4 regions of the Exiguobacterium oxidotolerans JCM 12280 genome follow, and region 1 is predicted to be linked to each of the others. Evidence: riboswitches for the same ligand, from Rfam matches in the RefSeq annotation. Region 1 holds a riboswitch; each other region holds the start of a gene.
What was found. A riboswitch is a leader RNA that binds a small molecule or an ion and turns the genes downstream of it on or off. The one in region 1 is predicted to bind thiamine pyrophosphate.

Region 1 (4,059 bases):
AAAGCGATGGTGGATTGTGCTCGTATTCCTCCTCTTACTCGGAGGTGCCGCGACAACGTTCGCGATGTGGCCGGATCCGACGGTCGTTGTGCCGGATGTCGCAAAAGAAGATGCGGACGAGGCCGAAAAACAACTTGAGAAACTCGGTTTTATCGTCGAATCGACTGAGCGATCAAGTGATACGATTGATGAAGGACTTGTCATCAGTCAAGCACCGCGGGCAAAAGTGACTGTCAAAAAAGGTTCAACGGTCAATCTTGTTGTCTCGACGGGCAGTGACCCGGTCGAAGTGCCGGATGTAACGGACGAAACGGAGAAAAAAGCGACCTCGATCTTAAAAGATGCTGGCTTCTCAAAAGTAGATGTCGAAAAAGAAGAGTCGGAAGACATCAAACAAGGCAATGTCATCCGGCAATCGATTTCAGCCGGAACTGAAGTGATTGCAAAGGAACAGACGATTACAATCACGGTATCCGAAGGTTCGTCAGCATTTGAATTGAAGGATTTGACGAACATGTCGAGTGCTGAAGCAAAAGCGTACTTGGACGCGACAGGTCTCGATGGTACATTCGAACAAGAATTTTCGAGTGAAGTCGAACTCGACCAAGTCATTCGCCAATTTCCGCAAGCGGGTGTCAAAGTCGAGCCGAACGATTCCGTGACGGTCTTTATTTCAAAAGGGGAGGAAGAACAAACCGTGACGGCGACCTTCCCGGAAAAAGTAGCCTACGATGCTGTAGGTGAAGGGGATGAAGATCCGCCGCGGCAAGTCATTCGAATCGAGACGGATGATGCTAAAGGGAAACGTACGGTGATTGAAGAGTCGATTGACAGTGATGAAACATTTGATGTTCCGGTGACGATTGATCCGGGCGAAGAAGGGAAAATTACGATTTATAAAGATGATGTAGTGTATCGCTCGAAAACGATTACCTATAAACAAGCGAAAGCAGAACAATGAGTGTGCTACGAACCGCAAATTGAAGGAGGGCATGGGATGGCAGAAAATCGTATCGAAGAAAATCGGGACGGGACGATCATTCGTCTACAAGGTGGGTTTTATGATGTCATGACGACGCAGGGCGAGGTGCGGTCGCGCGCTCGGGGAAACTTCCGAAAACGTGGTATCAGTCCTGTTGTCGGAGATGAGGTCGTATTGCATATCGAAAGCGAAACTGGATACATTTTAGAAGTGAAGGAACGGCAAAATTTCCTAGTTCGTCCACCGGTCGCAAACATCGATCAAGCGTTGCTTGTCGTCTCAGCAGCAGAACCGGACTTTTCAGCCCATTTGCTCGATCGATTTTTAGTCTTAATCGAAGCAAAAGAGATTCAACCCATTATTATCTTGACGAAGATGGATTTGTTGCAAGGAACAGCAGAAGCAGAAGTCCGGACGGCGATTGCCGGTTACCGACAAATCGGTTATCAGGTGATTGAGACGTCGAGTGAGACGCTAGAAGGGGTAGAGGAAGTTCGCCCGCTACTCAAGGAAAAAACAAGTGTACTCGCGGGACAGTCGGGAGTCGGAAAAAGTTCATTGTTGAATGCGCTCGACCCGACGCTCGATCTCGAGACGAGCCACATCTCGAAATCGCTCGGACGCGGACGACATACGACGCGTCATGTGACGTTAATTCCGCTTGCAGAGGGCTTGATTGCTGATACGCCAGGGTTTTCGAACCTAGATTTTCCACACGAGATGGAAATCGAAGAATTACGTTGGTGTTTTCCGGAATTCGTCGCACGGCAAGATACGTGCAAATACCGTGGTTGCCTGCATTTAAACGAACCAGGCTGTGCTGTCAAAAAATCAGTGGAGGCAGAAGAAATCATGTCCTCACGCTATACGAATTATGGTATGTTTGTAGAGGAAATCAAGAATCGAGCGCGGAGGTATTGAAATGATTAAAATCGCACCATCTATTTTATCAGCAGATTTCGCCAACCTAGAACGAGACGTTAAAGCTGTCGAGGCGGCAGGAGCAGATTACATCCATTTCGACGTCATGGATGGCCAGTTCGTCCCGAACATTTCATTTGGTCTACCCGTCCTCAGTAGTCTTCGTCAAAAGACGGACATGGTCCTTGACGTTCATTTAATGATCGATCGACCAGAAAACTTCGTCGAAGCGTTTGTAGCGGCAGGAGCGGATATCGTCACCTTCCATGTCGAAGCGACGAATCATGTCCATCGTGTCTTGCAACAAATTAAAGGGGCTGGAGCAAAGGCCGGCGTCGTCCTGAATCCACACACGTCACTGTCGACGATTGAACATGTCCTAGAAGAAGTCGACATGGTCTTGTTGATGACGGTCAATCCAGGATTTGGCGGACAAGCTTTCTTGCCGAGCGTCATGACGAAGCTGAAGCAATTAGCGATGATCAAAGCAGAGCGCGGTTTGACGTTCGAAATTGAAATCGATGGTGGTGTCAACGCGGAAACGGCAAAACTGTGTATCGACAATGGGGCAAACGTCCTTGTCGCAGGTTCTGCAATCTACAATGCACCAGACTATGCAGAAGCCATCACTAGTATTCGAAACGCGGCTCACGTATAATAGAGCCAAGACAATTAAATTTTGACCGCAAGGGGTGTCGCGTCAAGCGGCTGAGAGAAGTGAGTAGACTTTAACCCTTCGAACCTGTTCCGTTCAGACGGACGTAGGGATGTGGCGCACGCAGGCAGTACGGCGTCCGTCGTACTGCCTTTTTGTTGTCATCATTATTTTATTTTTAGGAGGAACACAGTATGAAACGATTACAAATGTTAATGGAGATTGCGATTTTCGCGAGTCTCGGTGTTGTATTTGATTTATTGATTCCGTTTAAGATGCCACAAGGCGGATCCATCAGCTTAGCGATGTTACCGATTTTCGTCATGGCCTTTCGTCACGGCGTCGTTGGTGGTGTCATCACGGGTGCGCTCGTCGGAACGATTCAATTGATGTTCGCTCCGCAAGTCTTGACGGTCGTCCAACCGCTGCTTGACTATACGCTTGCATATGGTGTCGTCGGTTTGAGTGGAGTGTTTGCAGGCCAAGTCAAAAAAGCAGCAACAGAAGGTCAAAAAAAGCGTCTCATGACGATTGTCTTGTTTGCGACCTTGCTAGGTGCAGGTCTACGTTATATCTGTCATGTCATCAGTGGGATCGTCTTTTTTGCAGAGTATGCCAAAGGACCGGTCGTTCCATACTCGTTCATTTATAACGCGACGTATATGGCTCCGTCGTACGTTTTATGTGGGGTCGTTGCAGGTATTTTGCTTACGACAGCACCACGTCTTTTACGTTACTCCGCTCGCGGTATTTAAAGATGAGAGTTTTAATCGTTGCGGCAGGACCGGTAGAAGACGTCCCGACGCTCGCACCATTCGTGAAAGACAAGACGATGATTATCGGTGTTGACGGCGGGATTGCGACATTAGTGGAGCAAGGACTTGATTTTGATGTGGCAATCGGTGACTTTGATTCGCTCGGATACGTTCCGGATGGTGGATTGCTTCATCCGGCAGAAAAAGATGAAACGGACTTAGAACTAGCGTTACGTTACGCTACCGAACAGGCTGCAGGTTCTGAACTACTCATCTTTGGTGCGACGGGTGGTCGGCTCGACATGACGCTACAGAACGTCTATTTGTTAAAACAATTTCCGATGGCACGACTCGTGACGAAACGTGAGGATGTCCGGTACTGGAAAACCGGTCAGTACGAACTCGCGTCTGAAGGGTATCATTACCTTTCCTTCATTCCCCTTGTCCCGTCGAACTTGACCCTGCGCGGCGTCAAATACCCCTTGACGGAGCATCCTGTTCCGGTCGGTGGTTCGCTGACGGTCAGCAATGAGTGGGTTGGTGTTGCGCAAGTGACGGTCGTCGAAGGGGAAGTTCTCGTCCTGCGCACGCACGAAAAATAAAAACGTGATAGACGCGACTCCATCATATCCCGCTGAAGCGATCGGGATATGGGTTCTAAGCGATTCGAGACCGATTGCGCGCTAAACCGTCTGCATGCCCGCTTTTTCGTCACTGTGTTACTAAGAAACGTCACGTTTCGTTGA
Region 2 (4,059 bases), 1.7 Mb from region 1:
GCTGAGCAAGCAGCAGCAGAAAAAGCGGCAGCCGAGCAAGCAGCAAAACAAGCAGCTCGTCAAAAAGCAACAACGAATTCAACAAAACAATCAACACCGGCACCAGCGCCGGTAGCACCAAAACCAGCGCCGGTAGCACCAAAACCAGCACCAGTAGCACCGAAGCCAACTCCGGCTCCAGCTGCATCTTCAGCATTGTTCATTCATCCGACAAGTGGTGCGACTACACAAGGATACGGCTCAGCAAGTGGTGAAAATGGATACGGATTCCATAATGGCATCGACTTTGGTGCACCGGTTGGAACACCAATCGTCGCAGCAGCAACAGGAACTGTCATTACGGCTTCTAGCAGTGGTCCTTACGGGAATCACATTATGATTGCTCACCAATTGAACGGAAAAACGTATACGACGGTTTACGCACACATGAGTTCATTGAATGCGCGTGCAGGACAACGTGTCAGCCAGGGACAACAAATCGGTGCACTTGGTAGCACGGGTAACTCGACTGGACCACACTTACACTTCGAAATTCATGTCGGCGGGTATATCTACAGTGGAACAGGCCCTGCAAATAGTGTTAATCCTATGTCAATGTTATAAAATCGTAAAAGAACTGCTACATTGTAGCGGTTCTTTTTTTGTACAGCTTAAATAATTAGTTGTTATATTACAAAATAACGTTTTCATTTGAAACGTAAATGAAATTTTTCTGAAACTATTACGATGCTATAATCAATTTCAGATAGTTTTACTACGAAACATGACTTCAAAAATCGAATTCATACATAAGCGAGGAACTCACATATGCTAAAAAAGTTATTTTCTACCGTACTATTAGGGACGTTATTATTGACGAACACCCCAATCACTCAAGCGGCTACAATTAAAGAAAAGAAAGCAGATAATGCAGCTGAGCAACGTAAGCTAGAAAAATCAATCAAAAAACAAGAATCTAAAATTTCAAAAGAGCAGCGTCAAATCAATGTGATTGATGCAGCAATCAATGAAAATATTTTCCGTGTCTCGGAAAAAAATAAACAGATTCGTCAGTTGAATGAACGAATCGAAGAGCTTGAGGCAGACATTATTCATTATGAAGAAATGTTGAAACGCCAGGAAGAGCTGTTAGGAGACCGTCTTCGTGTGCTTCAAGAAAATGATGGAAATTCTATTAAATGGGAAGAAGTCATTTTTGGTTCGAAAGACCTTGGTGATCTCTTTAGTCGTGTGATGGCAGGGAAAAAAATTGCTGAACAAGATGACAAGATGATTTCTGCTTATCTTGAAACGCAAAAAAAATTAGCGGATGCTAAAGCGACGCTCGTGGATAAAAAGGAAGAGCGAGTGAAAGAAAAAGAAGCCCTTTTAGTTCAAAAAAAGGAACTCAAACAGCAAATGAAAGCACGTAGTGCAACCTTAAAAAAATTACGTCAAGGTAAAACAAAATTTACGACAAAACTTCTGAATGCAAAAGAACTTCAAGCGACATTAGAAGCGCAAGAACGTGCGATTGCGGCAGCGAAGGCAGCAGCGAAGGCAGCAGCTAAAGCAGCAGCGGAAAAGGCAGCAGCTGAAAAAGCGGCAGCGGAAAAGGCGGCGAAAGCGGCAAAATCAAACAGCAAGAAGACGTCTGATGAGATTGTAAGTGCTACGCCAGTCGCTAGTGTTCCGAGCGGTTCGGCGCAGTTCGTTCGCCCGGCTTCAGGAAGTGTTTCACAAGGATTCGGACCAGCAAGTGGTGCGAATGGGTATACTTTCCATAACGGTGTCGACTTTAGAGGGTCAGTCGGATCATCAATCGTCGCAGCAGCTTCAGGAACGGTCATCACAGCAGGAAGTGGTGGGCCGTACGGAAATCATGTCATGATTTCACATTTCTTGAATGGAAAAGTGTACACAACAGTTTACGCGCACATGAATTCATTGTCAGTTCATGCGGGGCAAACAGTCTCACAAGGACAACAAATCGGTACGCTCGGAAATACGGGAAACTCGACAGGGGCACATCTTCATTTTGAGTTGCATATTGGTGGTTACCAATACAGTGCGACAGGACCAGCCAATACAGTTAATCCATTAGCGTACTTATAAAAACGAGCTTCGGCTCGTTTTTTTTATGACGCTATGCTACAGTGAAAGGGAAATTTAAATCATGAGCAACTAGGGGAGCTGGAGGAATCTGGCTGAGAGGAAAACCATTCTGTTTTCGACCCTATCACCTGATCTGGATAATACCAGCGTAGGAAAGTTGAGATCGAAGACATGAATAAGTGACCACACTCGTTGGTTTTTCATGGCGTCGTCTGCTTTTTTACAGCGGACGGCGCTTTTTTTCGTTCCGCTTTCTCCTTGTGCTCTCATAGAAAGTGAGGTCTATCGATGAAACATGTACTGACGATTGCTGGATCAGACTCTAGTGGTGGAGCTGGAATTCAAGCCGACTTAAAAACTTTTTCTGCTCTTGGGGTTTACGGGATGAGTGTAATTACTGCCATCACAGCGCAAAATACGTTAGGCGTACAAGCAGTTGAAGATGTATCACCAACGCTTGTCGAAGCCCAGTTGAACTCGATTTTTAGCGATATTCGTGTAGATGCCGTTAAAATTGGGATGGTCTCGAATGAAAAAACGATTCAAGTTATTGCGAAATGTTTGAAGCATTATAAGGGACCGGTCGTTTTAGACCCCGTGATGGTCGCAAAAGGGGGGCATGCCCTGTTAAAGGAACATGCTGAACAAGCATTAATGGAGCACTTGATGCCGCTTGCAACCGTGACGACCCCGAATATTCCGGAAATGGAACGCATGTTAGGGCAAGCGATTTCGACAGTTGATGAAATGAAGCTGGCGACGACGGAATTCGCACAAAAACGAGATATCGCTATCTTGTTAAAAGGCGGTCATCTCGAAAGTATTGATGCCTCGGATATTTTATACACGGAAGGGATGTATCATCTGTTTCAAGAGGCACGATTAAAACGCCAGCATACACATGGGACAGGATGTACATTATCTTCCGCGATTGCGGCACGTCTTGCGCTGGGAGATTCCCTGAAGGATAGCGTGATTTATGCTAAACGGTACGTAACTGAAGCAATCCGGCATGGATTTGCCTTAGGGAACGGAATCGGACCGACACATCACTTTTATGACATTTGGAGGGAAACGGATGCTTACAACCATTCACGATAAAAAACCATTAATTCATCATTTAACGAATGCGGTCACGATTAATGAGTGTGCCAATATGACCCTTGCGCTCGGGGGTTCACCTGTCATGGCTGAAGATATCCTAGAAGTCGAAGAAATGGTTGGACATGCAGATGCTGTCGTTATCAATATCGGGACACTGAACGCAGCTTCACGAGCGTCGCAATTGTTGGCAGGTCAAACGGCTAACCGATTGAAGAAACCGATTATTTTAGATCCAGTCGGAATGGGGGCGACTACACTTCGGACACAATTCACAAAAGAGTTACTCGAAGCAATTCATTTTACGGTCATTAAGGGGAACGTCTCTGAAATCAAGACGCTCATCGGTCAAGTCGGACGTTCTAAAGGAGTCGATGTCGCTTCAGGAGAGACATTAGATTTTCAAGTCGTCCATGAGTTTGCTGGACGGCTCGGGACGACTCTCGTCGTAACGGGACCAGTTGATTTCATTACAGACGGCAAGCGACAAGTAAAACTAACCGTAGGAACGCCACGACTCGGATACATTACAGGGACCGGTTGCATGACGGCATCGCTCATCGGAACCTTACTTGGAGCAGGGTATGATGCATTCGAAGCAGCGACCTATGGGACGTATTTAATGGGAAAAGCGGGTGAAGTCGCAGATGAAGCAGCGGGACTCGGTGATTTCCGGATGGGGTTGTTCAACGCAATCAGCTTAACTACAGAAGAAAGTTTGAAAGGGGTATTGACCAGTGGAGAATGATTACACGGTTTATGCGGTAACAGATCGGCGCTTTCACCCGGACGTTGCCTTGATTGATGCGGTCGAAGCAGCAATAAAAGGTGGCGCGACGATGGTCCAGCTTCGTGAAAAACAGG
Region 3 (4,059 bases), 340 kb from region 1:
GTAATGACCTGGGAGAGAAATGCTAACCACTCACTTCGATCTTCATTTTTATGAAATCAATTTGAAATAGCATTCGATGCACTGTTTTGGCCGGAACGATTCGTTCCACTCCTTTCTTCATTACCTTTTGAGGGCTATACCAAATTCAAGGGGGAAATGAACATGTCAGTAACATTAAAAGTAGAAGAACGCGAAGTACGCCCACGCTCACTTAGAAAGCAATTACGTCATGAAGGAAAAGCTCTTGGTGTCGTGTATGGTTACAAAGTGGAAAGTACACCGATTGCCTTTGACGAAAAAGCATTGATCAAAGTCGTTCGTGAACATGGTGAGAATGCACTTGTTGCACTTCAAATCGGTGGTAAAAAAGTCAACACACTGATCAACAAACTCGATATGGATATCTTCACACCAACAATCAAGCACGTTGAATTCATCGCTGTTAAAATGGATGAAGAAACAGAAGTCGAAACAGATATCGTCCTCGTCGGCGAAGCGGCTGGTGCAAAACTTGGTGGATATCTTTCACAAACACTCTTTAAAGTGACAGTTGCAGCTACACCAGATAAATTACCGGAACGCGTCGAAGTCGATGTGACAAACCTTAACCTCGGTGATTCTCTATCGGTTTCGGATTTACCGGAAGAAAAAGAATACCGTATCGTTACGGAAGGTGACATTCAAGTCGTTGCCGTCGTCGAATCGACACTTGAAGCGGATCTCGAAGAAACTGATGCTGAAGAACCAGCTGAAGCGACAGAAGAAGTTTCTACTGAAGAACAAACGGAAGAAAAAGAATAATTTTTCTTACCCTCCCCTCGCGGAGGGTTTTTTATCTGTATTGACAACTGTCTGTAGAGTCGGTACAGTAAAAAGCGTACACACTATATGCACATCCACTAGGGGAGCCCATTGGCTGAGACGATTCACTTCGGACCCTTTGAACCTGATCTAGTTCATACTAGCGTAGGAAAGTGGAGCGGTAATTCGTTCAATTTTTCTGCATGTTTGCAGATTCAGCGACCGCTCTCTTTCATAGAGGGCGGTCTTTTTGTTTGTCTGGTGGTTGTGCCAAAGGGAGATAGGAACATGAACAGTTGGAAAATGAAAGAAATCATCGTCATGATGATGTTGTCGGTTGCTTGCGGGGTACTGTACTTAGGTTGGTCGACATTGTGGTTACCGGTTTCGGCGATTTTCGGACCGGTCGGTTCAAACTGGATGTTCGGGATTTGGGTCATCGCGAGTCCGCTCGTCGCCTACATCATTCAAAAACCGGGAGCAGCACTGATTGCAGAAGTCGTCGCCGCTGCCGTCGAATTATTCACGGGGAGTCATTTCGGATTATCCGCCCTATTGATCGGCTTTGCCCAAGGGATTGGGGCGGAAATCGCCTTCGCCCTCTTCGGGTACCGGAAGTTCAACACAATGACGTTGATTCTATCCGGCATGTTCGCAGCAATCGGTAGCATGGTCTATAGTCTCGTCGTCAACGGTTTCGCCTACTATACGACGACGACCCTTCTGTTGACGTTTTCCCTTCAACTCGTCAGCGGTGCATTGCTCGGTGGATTACTTGCGAAAGTCATCGTCGATGCGCTTGTCAAAACAGGGACGTTGAACGGTTATGCGATCGGGCGTAAACGACAGAAACCGGATGCGGCATGATTCATTGTAACGACTTGTCTGTCCGCTATCCGGGGCAACATGGCACCGTCCTGCACAACGTGACGGTGACGCTACACGAAGGGGAAACGACGTTGCTCGTCGGACCGAGCGGCAGTGGGAAAACGACGTTTTTACATGTTCTCGCCGGCTTACTACCTGACGCGATTGAAGCTGATGTCAGCGGTCACTGCAAGACGAACGGAACGGTCGGAATCCTTTTTCAAAATCCGGACGACCAGTTCTGCATGCAGACCGTCGGAGCGGAAGTTGCCTTTAGTCTTGAAAATCGTTCAGTCGACCGCAGTCAGATGGATGACCGGATTGACGCCGCACTGGCACGTGTCGGACTGGACGTGCCGCTGACGACACCGATTATGCAACTGTCAGGAGGGATGAAACAACGACTCGCCCTCGCCTGCGTCCTTGCGCTTGAGCCGGATATTCTATTACTTGATGAACCGACGGCGCAACTCGATCCGGCAGGACATCGGGTTTTGATGCAACTGATTGAGGAACTCCATCACGACCGGACGTTGACGCTCGTTCTGATTGAACATCAGCTTGACCGCTGTGTGACGTTCAGCGACCGGGTGCTCGTCTTCAATCACGGGGGAACGATTTTACACGATGGTCCGCCGCATGAAATCTTCGGTCAGCATCGCGCTGAACTCGAACGACACGGTATTGCGACACCGCTCCTCTACCCGTATCAACTGGAAACGTTACCCCCCGCTTCTTCCCAGGCGACGCGGTTACGAAAAGTGAATAACAACCGTCCTCCGGTCCGACAAGACAAGACGTTCGCGCTGACACGCACCGCGTTAGGACGCCGTAAGCAAGTGATTGTCGACGACCTGTCGCTTGCAACACACAGCGGAGAATGGATCATGGTCGTCGGATCGAATGGTGCCGGTAAAAGCACGTTGCTCGAAACACTGGCGAAATTGATTCCGGCGCAAGGCGGTACGGTCCGCTTGTTCGAAAAAGAACTGCGGACATGGAAAAATCGGAGCTATTACCAACACGTCGGATTCGTCTTTCAACAGCCAGAGCTCCAATTTCTCAAGCAGACGGTCGAAGACGAGTTCGTAATCAGCATGGAGGTGCCGACGCCGGAACGGATTGAAACGGCGTTGCAATCCTACCGGTTAACCCGTGTCGCCCGTCAGTCGCCGCTCGCCCTGAGCATGGGTCAAAAGCGACGGCTCAGCGTCGCGACGATGTTGTTAGAACCAAAAGACGTCCTGTTGCTCGATGAACCGACGTTCGGTCAAGATACCGAGACGACAGGTCAACTCATCGAGATGTTCGAGCAGGCGCGATTAAACGGGACGACGCTGATCATGGTGACGCACGACATGGAGCTCGTTCATCGGCACGCTGACCGGGTGCTCGTCCTTGGTGACGGGCGACTTCAGTTCGACGGCACACCGGACACTTTGTTTAAAGACGAGACGTTACTCGAGCATAACCAACTCTCTCGTCCGTTATCGTATTTGTATCAGCAACTCGAGGAGGTGAAACGTCGTGCAGGAAAACGTCTCCCCGCTCGCGCGTATTAATCCGGCGATTAAACTGGGTGCCCTCGTTTACGTGATGGTGCTGTTGATTGCGGCACCGACGTTACGCGAGACGATGGCCTTACTTGCACTCGCTGCGGTCGGATTGGGCTGCTCAGGTTGGTCTCTGTTGACGCTCGGCAAGCGGGTCGCCCCTTACCTCATCTTGTTTCTGTTGACGTTTTGGATGATGGCAGCCTTCGGAAAAGGCAGTACGGAAGTTTGGTCATTCGGTTGGTTTCGCGTCACGGAAGAAAGTATCGGTCACGCCTGGTTGATCGCACTGCGGATGCTCGCCTTCGTCTTCCTCAGTTTGACGTTCATCGCGACGACCGACCAAACCCGGTTCGTCATGAGTCTGATTCACCAGTGCCGCCTTCCGGACCGGCTCGCATACGGGTTTTTAGCAGGGATTCGTTTTATTCCGATTTTCCAGCAGGAAATCCGGACGATCCGCCAAGCACGCCGGGTCCGGCAACAACAGTCGATTTGGCCCTGGCAGACGTTTTTCGCCATCAGTTTACCGCTTTTTACGAACAGCATCATCCGTTCGGAACAAATCGCGATTGCGATGGAAGCGCGTCGGTTTCAGGCCGAGCGGACCTATTATGTCCGTCCTGTCGTGACGCAGCAGGACCGCCTGTTTTTTGGTCTTGTTTGCTTTGGTGCTACCCTGCTTCGGATTGTCGTATGACATTCATTAGATTAACGCGGACGGATTCAGGGAATCATAGTTTCGGAAGCAGTTAATTTAAAGAAGTAGGTGAAGATTTGAAACGAATCGTATTAGTCGGGGCAGGTCATGCCCATTTAGAATGTATCAAGGAAGGAA
Region 4 (4,059 bases), 2.4 Mb from region 1:
TAGGTCATGCCGTAACTCCCGACGCACCCTCCGTAAATCCACGGAATCTTGTGTTGCGCCGCCACATCATTAATCAGCATCCGGATATCGAAGTGATCGGTTGCGTCAAGAATCAAATCGACACCTGAGATCAATTGCGGTAATTCGTAACGCGTGACATCGGTGACATGGGCTATAATCTCGACTTCCTGATTGATGGCATTTAAGCGGCGCTCCGCCGCGATCGCTTTCGGGACATGCTGTGCGGCATCGTCCTCTGTATAAAGATGCTGGCGTTGAAGATTGCTCCACTCGACGTAATCACGGTCGACGATCGTCAGCTTGCCGATTCCGGCCCGGACGAGTTGTTCGGCACTTGCCGTTCCGAGTGCGCCCATGCCGATGATGAGGACATGTTTTTTTGTCAGCTCATCCTGTCCCGCCTGACCGATCGGACGAAACCGGGTTTGCCGTGAATAACGATCCGTCATCGACTCATCCCTGTCTCGGGACTACTCGCCGTCGCGTACCGTTTCTTTTCGATCCGTCCCGCTTCAAAGCCAAGTCGCCCCGCTTCGACGGCAAGCTTCATCGCTCGCGCCATCTTGACCGGGTCGTTCGCATGGGCGACAGCCGAATTAAGTAAGACGGCGTCTGCGCCGAGTTCCATTGCGTAGGCGACATCGGTCGGTGAACCGATTCCTGCATCGACGATGACCGGGACCGTCATCTGTTCGATGATGAAGCTTAAGGCCAGTGGATTTAGAATTCCTTGTCCGGATCCGATTGGGGACGCGGCAGGCATGATGGCGTGACACCCGAGTTCTTCCAGTCTTCGTGCCAACAACAAATCGTCTGACGTGTACGGTAAGACGGTGAATCCTTCTTTTAATAATTCTTCCGATGCCCGCAACGTTTCGATCGGGTCCGGTAACAGCGTTTTATCACAACCGATGACTTCAACTTTGACCATGTCGCACAGTCCGGACGCGCGGGCAAGTTTTGCCAGCCGAACCGCTTCTTCCGCTGTCTTCGCCCCCGCCGTGTTCGGTAATAAATGATACTGACTCAAATCAAGCGCCTCTAAAAAGTTCGGTTGACTCGCTTCGAAGATATCCATCCGGCGCACGGAAAAAGTCAGGATGTCTGCTCCCGATGCCTCGACTGCTTGCTGCTGTGTCGTCACGTCGGGGTATTTGCCCGTTCCGAGTAATAACCGCGACTGAAATGTCGTTTGACCAATCGTTAACATGATTAACCGCCTCCTACGAAGTGAACGATTTCAAAAGAATCGCCTGTTTGAATGGGTGTGTTTTGGTATGCTGTCCGCTCGACAATCTGTCGATTCTGTTCGATGATGACCATTTTTTCCGTCAAATTGAGATGATGAATCAATCCGTCGATTGTCGAAATCGATCCGTCAAGCGTATACGGTTGACCATTAATGGTGAGTTGCATTCGTGTTCCTCCTCGATTCATGTAATGAAAACGGACGAAGCTCATATTTCGTCGCGATGCCCGTTACCTCGTCTGCCAGGATGGACGCCGTGATTGGGGCGAGTAATATCCCGTGCCGATGATGCCCGGTCGCGACGAATAGGTGCCCGACTCCCGGGACCTGCCCGAGATAAGGCAATCCGTCCGCTGTTTGTGGACGAATCCCGGACCAGATGTCCACGATTTCCGCTTCTCTGATTGCCGGGAATAGTCGCGCCGCCGCCTGCAGGAGATGTTCAATCCCGCTGACGCTGACCGATGTCGTCTCGTCACCGATCCGTTCCGTCGCCCCGATGATGATCCGTCCGTCAAACTTCGGGACGAGGTAGACGTCGTCGCTAAACAACGTCTCGGTCAAGACATGTCCCGGAAGCCGGACGGCAAGGCATTCGCCTTTGACCGGGACCGTCGCGATCTCGATACCACTCGTCGCGAGTAACGCTTCCGCCCCCCGACCGCTTGCGACCACGACGTTCCTCGCTTCGCGCTTACCGTTACTCGTCGCAACGCCGACGACGGTCGCCCCTGCCCGGAGCAGTCCCGTGACCGTCGTCTGTTCTTCAATCACACCGCCGCGTCCGATAATTGCCTGACGGAGCGAACGCGTCAACTGGACGGGATCAATTTGACCGACGGATGCAAATTGAATTTCCTCGTGCCCCCGGATCAACCGAAAGGGATTTTCTTTATAGCCACTATCAATGCCGGTCTCATTAAACAGCTCACGGACGAGGTCGGGATAAAGCTGTCGACTCGCTGCCGCCAGTTGATGTAAGGCAGGCATCAGTTCATGATCCGTCGCAAGCATGCCGGCTGCCGCCCGCGTCGCTCCTTCGCCACACCGGCTTTGCTCAAGCACGCGTACCGGCTGTCCTCGTTTGAGCAATTCGTAGGCGAGCATCAAACCGATTACGCCTGCACCGATGATTAAAGTCTCTGTTGCTTTCATTGATCAAGCACCTCGCGATACGACCGGGCTGTTTCGACCGGATTTGCCTGACCGAGAATCCCTGACATCACAGCGATGCCAGCAACGCCGGTCGCGAGGACACCCGCGACATTCTCCGGCTGAATCCCACCGATCGCGATGACGGGGACTTTTGAAAACGTGACGATTTGCGCGAGTGCCGCGAGTCCGCGCGGGGCGACGTCCTGTTTTGACGCCGTCGCAAAGACATGACCATACATGACGAAGTCGCTGCCCGTCTCAAGCGCTTCCGTCAATGAGTGGATTGATCGGCCGATCTGTAGCTCGCCGAATTGACGGCGCACGACGGCAACGGGAATACTACGCGACGTCAACTGGACACTTGCCTTCGTCACGAGGGCGACATCGAGCCGGTCATGGACGATTAGTTTTTCACGTGGAACACCGGCACATACTAGCGCCTCGATCAATTGGACGAGTCGGTCCGCCGACCAACCCGGTTCCCGGATATGAATCTTGTCGGCGTACGGCGAAACAGCCGGCAAGACTTCTAGAAGATGTGTCAGCTCTTTTGTCCCGGTCGTCACAATATGTAACTTCGGACGCATACCTTCTCCTCCTTGCTACACAAAAAGGACCACCCCATGAACATGATGGAGTGGTCCGAAGAATGTCTAGGTAAGACCTGAGACAGGATGATAATCAGAAGCCACTTCCCTCCGCTAGTACGAACTAGATCAGGTTCAAAGGGTCCGGATATTTCCGTCTCAGTCTGCTGCGAGACTCCCCTAGTGTAGAACTATTTAGTGTTGGTTGGTTCATTCGTAGTCTACCATGACCACTCGCTTGATTTCTAGTCTGACTTGTCAGTTCAGCGTATCCTTGATCGTTTTGACCTGTTCCGTCAATTGTTCACGCGTTGGAATCAGCTTCGTGTCTGCTAAATCATACGCTTGTTTCAGACGTAAGACACGTGTCACCTTCGCGTCGAGGTCAGCCCGTGATAACGACTTGTCTTTGATCCCCTGCATAATTGCCGCATGGACATCCGCGTAAGCACCGGCTTGCGAGAACATCGCCATGTCGGCACCACGTTCTAGCGCCAGTCGCGCAGCTTGGGCGAGACCATATTGTTTCGTGATTGCACCCATTACGAGGTCGTCCGTCACGATGACGCCATCAAACTTCAACTCGTCACGCAATAGCTGTTGCATGACCGGCTCCGATAACGACGACGGATTGTTCGCATCGAGCGCCGGGAATAAAATATGTGCGACCATCACCATCTCCGCTCCAGCATCGATGGCCGCTTTGAACGGGACGAGTTCCAGTTGCTCGAGTTGCGCTTTCGTCTTCGTCACGGTCGGTAAGCCGACATGCGAGTCGACGGTCGTATCGCCGTGTCCGGGAAAATGTTTGACGACCGGAACGACGTCTTCCGACTTGATTCCTTCCATTAAGGGAATACCGAGTCGCGCGACGTCATCCGGCTCAGCACTGACTGCCCGGTCACCGATGATCGGGTTCGCCGGATTGCTGTTGACATCAAGAACCGGGGCAAAATCCATATTAAATCCATAAAACCGTGACATCGCACCAAGCGCCTGTCCGGTTTCTAACATCAATGCCGGATCGTTTTTCTGACCGAGCGTCAG

Region 2: it holds a riboswitch for thiamine pyrophosphate, as region 1 does, so the genes downstream of both, thiD (bifunctional hydroxymethylpyrimidine kinase/phosphomethylpyrimidine kinase) here and thiT (energy-coupled thiamine transporter ThiT) in region 1, are expected to answer to the same signal.
Region 3: it holds a riboswitch for thiamine pyrophosphate, as region 1 does, so the genes downstream of both, P403_RS0100620 (ECF transporter S component) here and thiT (energy-coupled thiamine transporter ThiT) in region 1, are expected to answer to the same signal.
Region 4: it holds a riboswitch for thiamine pyrophosphate, as region 1 does, so the genes downstream of both, P403_RS0114580 (thiamine phosphate synthase) here and thiT (energy-coupled thiamine transporter ThiT) in region 1, are expected to answer to the same signal.

Annotation. Positions count from the first base shown of each region.
Region 1 covers NZ_JNIS01000001.1:433,782-437,840, reverse strand. The annotation lists gene pknB (Stk1 family PASTA domain-containing Ser/Thr kinase) at 1-961, shown strand, start outside; gene rsgA (ribosome small subunit-dependent GTPase A) at 998-1,903, shown strand; gene rpe (ribulose-phosphate 3-epimerase) at 1,905-2,561, shown strand; TPP riboswitch at 2,582-2,688, shown strand; gene thiT (energy-coupled thiamine transporter ThiT) at 2,753-3,313, shown strand; gene P403_RS0102330 (thiamine diphosphokinase) at 3,316-3,915, shown strand.
Region 2 covers NZ_JNIS01000001.1:2,153,361-2,157,419, forward strand. The annotation lists gene P403_RS0110885 (murein hydrolase activator EnvC family protein) at 1-603, shown strand, start outside; gene P403_RS0110890 (murein hydrolase activator EnvC family protein) at 808-2,094, shown strand; TPP riboswitch at 2,156-2,266, shown strand; gene thiD (bifunctional hydroxymethylpyrimidine kinase/phosphomethylpyrimidine kinase) at 2,383-3,195, shown strand; gene thiM (hydroxyethylthiazole kinase) at 3,173-3,943, shown strand; gene thiE (thiamine phosphate synthase) at 3,933-4,059, shown strand, end outside.
Region 3 covers NZ_JNIS01000001.1:96,279-100,337, reverse strand. The annotation lists gene P403_RS0100625 (50S ribosomal protein L25/general stress protein Ctc) at 163-801, shown strand; TPP riboswitch at 892-990, shown strand; gene P403_RS0100620 (ECF transporter S component) at 1,090-1,668, shown strand; gene P403_RS0100615 (ABC transporter ATP-binding protein) at 1,665-3,230, shown strand; gene P403_RS0100610 (energy-coupling factor transporter transmembrane component T family protein) at 3,196-3,921, shown strand; gene P403_RS0100605 (NAD(P)/FAD-dependent oxidoreductase) at 3,999-4,059, shown strand, end outside.
Region 4 covers NZ_JNIS01000001.1:2,858,468-2,862,526, reverse strand. The annotation lists gene P403_RS0114600 (ThiF family adenylyltransferase) at 1-470, opposite strand, end outside; gene P403_RS0114595 (thiazole synthase) at 467-1,231, opposite strand; gene thiS (sulfur carrier protein ThiS) at 1,234-1,437, opposite strand; gene P403_RS0114585 (NAD(P)/FAD-dependent oxidoreductase) at 1,421-2,425, opposite strand; gene P403_RS0114580 (thiamine phosphate synthase) at 2,422-3,012, opposite strand; TPP riboswitch at 3,102-3,204, opposite strand; gene nagZ (beta-N-acetylhexosaminidase) at 3,271-4,059, opposite strand, start outside.